Natranaerobius thermophilus JW/NM-WN-LF: one gene and its partner. The protein of the gene in region 1 interacts with the protein of each later gene in a pairwise test. Links are inferred from orthologs where the notes say so. Each region holds a gene or a part of one and is shown on either strand. Other genes may lie near its edges.

Region 1 (4,031 bases):
TTTGATCATAATATTAAAGTAAAAACTACTTCTGGCAATACAAATATAAGTTTACCCGAAAATTCTTCATTTTTACTGCGGAAAGAATCTGTTTCAGGAAATATCAGGAGTGATTTCCCGATTTATCTAAGAAAAAATGACAGATTTATAACAGGTGAATATGGACATGGCGAGAATAGTATAGACATTAATACTGTTAGTGGTACAACAAAAATTGCTAGAAATAAATAACTAGTATTTAATTAAAATTGTTGATAGATTATTTAAAGTGATTCGTTCCATTTGGTGTATACAATGAATTAATCGGGATTTTAATTGGACTATTCAGGAAATAAGCCAGGAAACTATATAAAGCTATTGAATTGTGAATTTACTTAATTTATTTAAAAATTTAGAAGGAGGTGAGTAGAATGCGAATGTTAGTTGAAGGCACTGAATTAGAACACGGTACAGAATGTTTTATTAATTGTGAAGAACATTGTGGTGATTGTGATGAGAAATGTTTTGATCTTTGTGCGATATTTATGTAAAGGAGCTCAACTTCTGGCGGGCCAAAAAGAGAAGCGTTGAATGTTGATAACTCTAGAGTTCAATTTTATTTAAAAATTTAAGTGAACCTCTCATGACTAAAGTCACGAGAATGCGTGGCGACTGGTTCAAACCGGGTTGTATAAAAAGACCCGGTCTTAATTATGTTTTCATATATAAACAAAAGCTATAATTTAAATAATAAGTATCAATAAACACAATTTCAATTATAATCAGCTATCAATTAAAATAGTAACTGGAAGATATTTCTTTCACAAACTTTTTGAGAGGAGGGATTAATATTAACGAGAAGAGGATTATTATAATTACAGGAATAGTTTTCGGCCTTTTGGGTGGAGGTTTGGTGTTACTAGGTAATCCAGATAACATGGGTTTTTGTATCGCCTGTTTTTTAAGGGATATCGCTGGTAGTTTAGGGATGCATCAGGCTTCTGTAGTACAGTACATACGCCCGGAAGTAATTGGATTAATACTTGGTGCTTTTATTATTTCTAAGGCTAATGGAGAATTTCGTCCAACAGCGGGATCAGCTACTGCTACTAGGTTTTTATTGGCAGTATTTATCATGTTTGGGGCATTGATTTTCTTAGGATGTCCGCTTAGAATGGTGCTAAGGCTTGCAGGAGGAGACCTAACCAGTTTACCGGCTTTTCTAGGTTTTATTGTGGGCATAATAATAGGAACGGAGTTTTTGAAAAATGGCTTCAATCTGGGCAGGAGTTACAGGCAGAGTTCTTTTGAAGGATACATTGCACCATTAACTTCAGTAGTTCTTTTATTATTACTTATTATGGCACCGGGAGTTCTAATTTTCAGCCAGGAAGGTCCTGGGTCCTTGAGTGCTCCCATTGTAGTGTCATTAATAGCGGGACTGGTTGGTGGAGCTCTAGCCCAGCGTTCTCGTTTGTGTATGGCAGGCGGAATTAGGGATATATATCTAATAAGAGACTTTACTTTATTTACTGGCTTTATATTCATTTTCATAGTGGCATTAGTCTTTAATTTGATTGCAGGGCAATTTCAACTAGGTTTTGAGGGTCAGCCTGTAGCCCATACAGATCACTTACTTAGCTTTTTAGGTATGGCTCTTGTGGGTATTTGTGCAATTCTATTAGGTGGTTGTCCTTTGAGACAGTTGATTTTGGCAGGATCCGGTGACGGTGATGGAGCAGTAGCCGTATTTGGTATGATAGTCGGCGGCGCTTTGGCACACAATTTAGGTGTAGCTGCCAGTCCCGAAGGTGTTAGCACCGAGGGAATAATAACACTGATTATAGGATTTATATTTGTTTTGGTAACCGCGTTTATGAATATGGAGACTATTGGTTTAAGCAGTAGTTCAAAAGTGCGACAATAGGAGAAATTAAAGGAGGCGGTTGTTATGGCTGAGAAAGATGTGAAAACAGTAGATGCTAGAGGGTTTTCTTGTCCCCAGCCCGTGATTAATACTAAAAAAGCTCTTTCAGAAGAATTTGATGAGCTGCAGGTTCTTGTAGACAATAATATCGCCAAAGAAAATGTTTCTAGATTTGTTAATTCCAAAGGGTTTGATGTTAGTGTGGAACAAGATGGTGAAGAGTTTGTATTAAAGATTTCTAAGTCGTAAAAATTTCTAATTCATAAAAGTTTCTGTCTTAAAGACCATAAGAAATAACTGGAAAATATTCGTTTAAAACTACGAATAGAAATCAGAATTATAAAAACACCCTGTTTTGGCTTTTTTAGATTTCTTCGCCTTTCGGCTTGTTGACTTGTTGCCGACAAAAGCAGGGTGTTTTTTATTTTGACGTTTCTCTGTTTATGGAGAGATCGTTGTTCATGAACTCGAGCTCTAATTCCATGGCTCAACATTGGCTTCCCAATTACTGTCTTCGATGGTGATTACTATATTTCCGTGATAATCATTTCTATAAATTTTGGCACCATTATCTTCAAGACGACTTAGGACTTCATCATGGGGGTGATCGTATCTATTATCTTCTCCTACTTGAATCACAGCAGCTTCTGGATCTACTATTTCTAAGAAATCTTCACTGGTACTGGTCTCTGAACCATGGTGTCCAACCTTTAAAATATCACTTGGTAATAATTCTGAGTGATTAGCGATTATTTCTTTTTCTGCAGGGATTTCTGCATCACCGGTTAGTAAGATAGATTGCTTACCGTAGTTGATATTTAGAATTAGGTTTAGATCATGAACTTCCACTTCCTCTGCCTCTCCTTTCCCCTCGGGCGGATAAATGAACTCTGCTTCTAGACAACTTAAATCTAGAGTATCCCCTGTTCTAGCTATCTGAAAGTCCGAATTTTTGTTGGCCAGGTCATAGTATTCTTGATAAGTTTGGGTGTCATGTTCGTATCCACTGTCATAAGTCACATCAACTTCAAAGTTTTTGTATATATCAGTTAATCCTCCTATGTGATCGGCGTGAGGATGAGTTGCAACTACTTTGGCTATTTCATTAATCTCTAATTCTTCAAGATAGGTGACTACAGTTTCCCCTTCCCAGTTTTGACCGGCATCAACTAATATATGGCTGTCACAAGGAGTTTCAATAAAAATCGCATCTCCTTGTCCCACGTCTATAAAATGTGCAATTAGTTCTTCAGATTTAACAGGATCAGAATTTTCTTGTTTATTTTTCTTGTTATTTGTAGCTTCTTTTGCAGTTTCCTTTGGATCGGTAGTATAATCCTGGCTTTTTTCCCGTGCCTTTTGGTATGATTGTACCTTTTCTTTGACTTCTGCAAAGTCACGGTTAAATGCTTTTTCTGGTATATCCAAAACTACTGTATTTGTAGCACTGTTCCACCTGGCTTCAGCTGTGAGCACTTCCTGGGCAAACTCCAAAGGAATGTAGGTCCTGTTTTCTTGTAATATTATTGGATCTGCCAGTTTTCTTTTAGAATTGTTTACAGTGATTTCTTTACTATCGATGGGAAACTCTATGTATTTGTCTTCAAAAGAAATTGAAGTAATTTGTTTTTCGCCATTCCAATTCAATTCTCCACCAAGGGGTTCAAATATAAATCTTGCTGGAATCAAGACTTCGTCAGCTGGTTTAATTGGATTAACTGTTATATTTAAGTCTTGTCCATCTATTTTGAAATCTACTTGTTTAGGGGGTTCTCTCGCTATATGAACAAGATAAAAAATAATTGCTATAACTGTTAAAACGTAAATTAATTTTTTCATAGCCACTCACCCCAGTCATTGCCTAATTGCCTGATAGCCTTGCACAATATTATTAATTTACCATGTTATAATTTCTTTGTGAACCTCTTATGACTAAAGTCACATGAGTGCGTGACGACTTCCTCAATGAGTAATCCTATAGCATTAAAAGTACTCAAGACTTGTCAACATGGATAAGGACTGCATAATTATGACGAAAGCTTGGGCCATGGAGTTAATGGTTTTCCCGTATGGGGGTGATATCCGCAATGACGGAAAACGTTGAAAGATTAAAACAGGAGATTAA
Region 2 (4,290 bases), 2.4 Mb from region 1 along the record:
ACTATTTAAATCATATTCGTAAATTTTACCTATATCATGGAGTAAGCTCCCTGTAACAAGAAGATCCCAGTTAATTCTATCTTGATACAGCTGATACATTGATGAAACTATTTTGATAACTTCTAAACTGTGTTCCGCCAAGCCCCCCAGATAATTGTGATGCACTTTCTTGCCTGCTGGGGCCTTGAGATATAAACTAAGAAGTTTTTGATCTTCAAATATTGTATTAAGTAGCTCGGTCAAGTATTTATTATTGATATTTTTGATAGTTTTTCGTAATTCTTTTTTAAGCTCTTCACTTCCTATAGAACTGGAGGGGACAAAGGGAGTCAGATCAATATCTTCAGCTATAGCTTCGATTTCATCAATTATTATTTGGACTCCTTTATATTCCTGAGTTTTTCCCTTCACCCAGACAATAGTATCTTCATGCACATAATTAGCTGTCTGTTCAGCCCGTTCCCACAAAACGGCCTTAATGGTGCCAGTATTATCTCGTAAGCGCAGTAACATAAACTTTTCCCCAGTTTTTTTCTGGGTATTAAAATCCATCATCTTTTTTTCAACGACTACAAAAGGAGCATCTATTTTATCTCCAACATTGATATCTTTTACAAATTGTTCTTTTTTCATTAGATTCACCTCCATTGACCTTCCACCATGATTCGACAAAAACTAATACTATTCCTTCAAATAGTCAATAAAAATAAAATAATAAAAAACGGGGCATTTGCCCCGTTTTTTATTAATATTTCATTAGTTACTTCTTTTTAAAGCTTAGTTCATTGTCTTCGGCATCGATAACAACTGTTTCACCGTGGGCAAACTCGCCGCTTAGCATTTTCTCAGATAAGACATCTTCTACTTGCTTTTGAATTACACGGCGTAAAGGACGGGCTCCGTAGGTAGGGTCATAGCCCTGCTCTGCCAAATGTTTTTTAGACTCTTCCGTAAACTCTAAGTTCATGTTAAATTCGGCCATTCTTTCCTTCAATTCTTCTAGCATTAGTTCCACAATGTCAGATAAATGTTCTTTTTCAAGTGCATGGAAAACGATTACTTCATCTACTCGATTTAAAAACTCTGGTCGGAATGAGTTCTTAAGTTCACTCATAACATTATCTTTCATTTCTTTATATGAATCTTCACTGGTTTGAGGTTTGAAACCTACCTTGCTTTCATTTCTAATTAAGTTTGCTCCTACATTGGAGGTCATAATTATAACAGTATTTCTAAAATCTACAGTTCTACCTTTAGCGTCAGTTAAGCGACCATCTTCTAGAACTTGCAACAATGTATTAAAGACTTCTGGATGGGCCTTTTCTATCTCATCAAGTAGAATAACCGAATAAGGGCGGCGACGAACTTTTTCCGTTAGCTGTCCAGATTCTTCGTGGCCTACGTATCCCGGTGGTGACCCTAGTAGTCTCGAAACCGTGTGCTTTTCCATATACTCTGACATATCTAATCTAATCATAGCATCTTCATCGCCAAATAACACATCAGCCAGAGCTCTGGCAAGTTCAGTTTTTCCTACCCCTGTAGGCCCAAGGAATATAAAAGAGCCAATAGGTCTTTTGGGATCTTTTAGACCAGAGCGTGCTCTTCTAATAGCATTTGATACCGACTGGACCGCCTCTTCTTGACCTACAACTCGTTGGTGGAGAGCGTCTTCCATATTCAACAGACGTTCGGTTTCTTCCTGGGCCAAGCGCTTTACAGGTATTCCAGTCCAATCCGACACAATTCTAGCTATATCCTCCTCAGTTACTTGAGCTTCGTCGGACAACTGTTTTTTCTCCCAGCTTTTTTCCATATCTTCTAACTCTTTTTTAATTTCTTGTTCTTTATCCCTTAATTTGGCTGCCTGTTCAAAATCTTGACTTTTAACTGCAGCTTCTTTTTCTTTTTCTATTTCCTCAAGATCTTCTTCCAGTTTCCTCATATCTGGCGGTGCAGTATTAGTTTTAAGTTTAACATTAGAAGCAGCTTCATCAATTAAATCTATAGCTTTGTCAGGTAAATATCTATCAGTAATATACCTGTCTGACATTTTCACACTAGCTTCAATGGCGTCATCTGTTATTTGAACTCTATGATGAGCTTCATAACGATCTCTTAAACCTTTAAGTATTTCAACAGTTGCTTCTTTACTAGGTTCATCAACGGTAACTGGCTGGAAACGACGCTCTAGGGCCGAATCTTTTTCAATATATTTTCGATATTCATCAAGGGTAGTTGCACCTATGCATTGTAGTTCCCCTTTTGCTAGAGCTGGTTTGAGAATATTTGAAGCATCGATAGCTCCCTCAGCGGCACCTGCGCCAATCATAGTGTGGATTTCGTCAATGAAGATAATAACTTCACCACTATCAGTTAATTCATCAATCAATTTACGTAATCTTTCCTCAAACTCACCTCTATATTTTGTTCCTGCAACCACTGCAGACAATTCAAGAGTGACAACTCGTTTGTTTTCGAGTATCTTGGGTACCTCACCTTCAATTATCTTTTGGGCTAAACCTTCAGCAATAGCAGTTTTACCTACTCCTGGTTCACCTATTAAACAAGGATTATTCTTTGTCCTTCTGCTTAATACCTGGATAACCCGTTCAATTTCCTTTTTACGTCCAATCACCGGATCTAGTTTGCCTTCTTCAGCTAGTTTAGTCAGGTCTCTTCCAAAATTATCTAAAGTAGGTGTTTTGTCTCTATTTGCCATTTTGGGATTTTGAGCCTGACCAAAATTGGCTTGACCTTTTGGCTGCTGACTACCACCAATTATTTTTAGCACTTCTTCCCGGGCTTTATCTAAGTCAACACCTAATTCTTGAAGTACCTTAGCGGCTATACCTTCTCCTTCTTTAACTAATCCCAACAATAAGTGCTCGGTTCCTATATAGTTGTGACCCATTCGCCGTGCCTCTTCCATAGATAGTTCAATTACTGTTTTGACCCTGGGTGTATAGCCCACATTTCCACTAACTTGTTCTTCACCCGGTTGTACTAAATTCTCCACAGCTTCTCTAACTTCTTCCAAATCAACTCCTAAGTTCTTGAAGGTCTGGGCAGCAATTCCTTCACCTTCTCTAATAAGACCCAGTAGTAAATGTTCAGTGCCTATATAATTATGATTTAGTCTTTTCGCCTCATCTTGTGATAGAGCCATGACTTTTTGGGCTCTTTGAGTAAATCTAGCAAACATACTATCACCCCGCTTTAAATAGTAATTTCCTTATTCTTGTTTATCTGTATTCATATTTATTCTTTTCTGTATAATTTCCGCTCGTTTGGTATCCCTCTCACCTGATTCTAGTTCCTTACCAGCTATTTTCTGTAAGTTGGCCGGTCTGATTAGAACCATTAGATCATCTAAAATTGTAGCATCTACTTCTTTTAATAAGCCCATATCCACACCTAATCTTACTTGGCTCAATAGATCTAGGGCTTCTTTTGTGGTGACAATTCTAGCATAACTCAACTGCCCAAAGGAACGTCCTGCTTTATCGGCAACTTTTAACTCACTATCTTCTTCTAATTTTTTCCTGGCTTGCTCTTCTTGCTCAACTATTTGTTTCGTAACTCCCAGCAAATTCTCAATCATATCTTGTTCAGATTGTCCCAGGGTTATTTGATTGGATATCTGAAATATGTTTCCAACCACTTCAGACCCTTCACCATATAATCCTCTGACTGCTAGGCCTACTTGCCCTACTGCTGACAAGATTCTGTTAATTTGACCGGTTATAGCTAAAGCTGGTAAATGTAGCATAACTGAAGCCCTCATTCCCGTGCCAACATTGGTAGGGCATGCTGTCATAAAACCCAGTTCTTCGTCAAAGGCGTAATCGACCGATTCTTCAATTAAATCATCAATATGATCAGCCATTTCAAAGGCTTTCTCTAGTTGTAATCCAGGAAACAGGCACTGAATTCTAATATGATCCTCTTCATTGAGCATAATGCTAATGTCTTCATCCTGGCTGAGAATTACAGCACTATTTCTATCTTCTTTTGCAAGTAACGGACTGATTAAATGTTTTTCAACCATAACTTGTTTGTCAATGGAACTTAAATCTTTCATCTTAATAGTTTTCGGTCGTCCTAAGCCACTTTCTCCTCTTTTTAAACTTTCCTGAACTGAATTTATTACTTGTTCTGTTTCTTCATCACCTGCTAAGGAGGGGAACGGTACTTCCCGAAAATTTCGCGCTAATCTAATGCGACTTGATAGGACGATATTGTGATGGGGTCCTTCGCCTTCCATCCATTTTGCACCCGTTTCCCTAA

What was found. Proteins that work in one complex are often made in the same cells at the same time.
Region 2: the proteins of NTHER_RS12345 (region 1) and NTHER_RS00825 interact in binary tests that used the Escherichia coli proteins (3 or more experiments, as listed by UniProt). The link is inferred for Natranaerobius thermophilus JW/NM-WN-LF from one-to-one orthologs.

What each region holds. Positions count from the first base shown.
Region 1 is NC_010718.1:2,607,158-2,611,188, reverse strand. The notes cover bases 758-3,542. They hold NTHER_RS12345 (sulfurtransferase TusA family protein), read left to right. Parts: upstream 758-1,930; coding sequence 1,931-2,155; downstream 2,156-3,542. Other genes in these bases: NTHER_RS15390 (stalk domain-containing protein), read right to left, coding at 2,381-3,542; yedE (YedE family putative selenium transporter), read left to right, coding at 812-1,906. Outside these bases: NTHER_RS12355 (DUF4097 family beta strand repeat-containing protein), read left to right, coding at 1-231; more of NTHER_RS15390, read right to left, coding at 3,543-3,745; NTHER_RS12335 (hypothetical protein), read left to right, coding at 3,994-4,031. UniProt on the Escherichia coli protein: Involved in thiosulfate metabolism.
Region 2 is NC_010718.1:168,032-172,321, reverse strand. Bases 484-3,527 are described here. They hold NTHER_RS00825 (ATP-dependent Clp protease ATP-binding subunit), read right to left. Parts: upstream 3,206-3,527; coding sequence 761-3,205; downstream 484-760. Other genes in these bases: NTHER_RS00820 (protein arginine kinase), read right to left, coding at 3,236-3,527; NTHER_RS00830 (3'-5' exoribonuclease YhaM family protein), read right to left, coding at 484-633. Also shown: more of NTHER_RS00830, read right to left, coding at 1-483; more of NTHER_RS00820, read right to left, coding at 3,528-4,290. UniProt on the Escherichia coli protein: Part of a stress-induced multi-chaperone system, it is involved in the recovery of the cell from heat-induced damage, in cooperation with DnaK, DnaJ and GrpE. Acts before DnaK, in the processing of protein aggregates.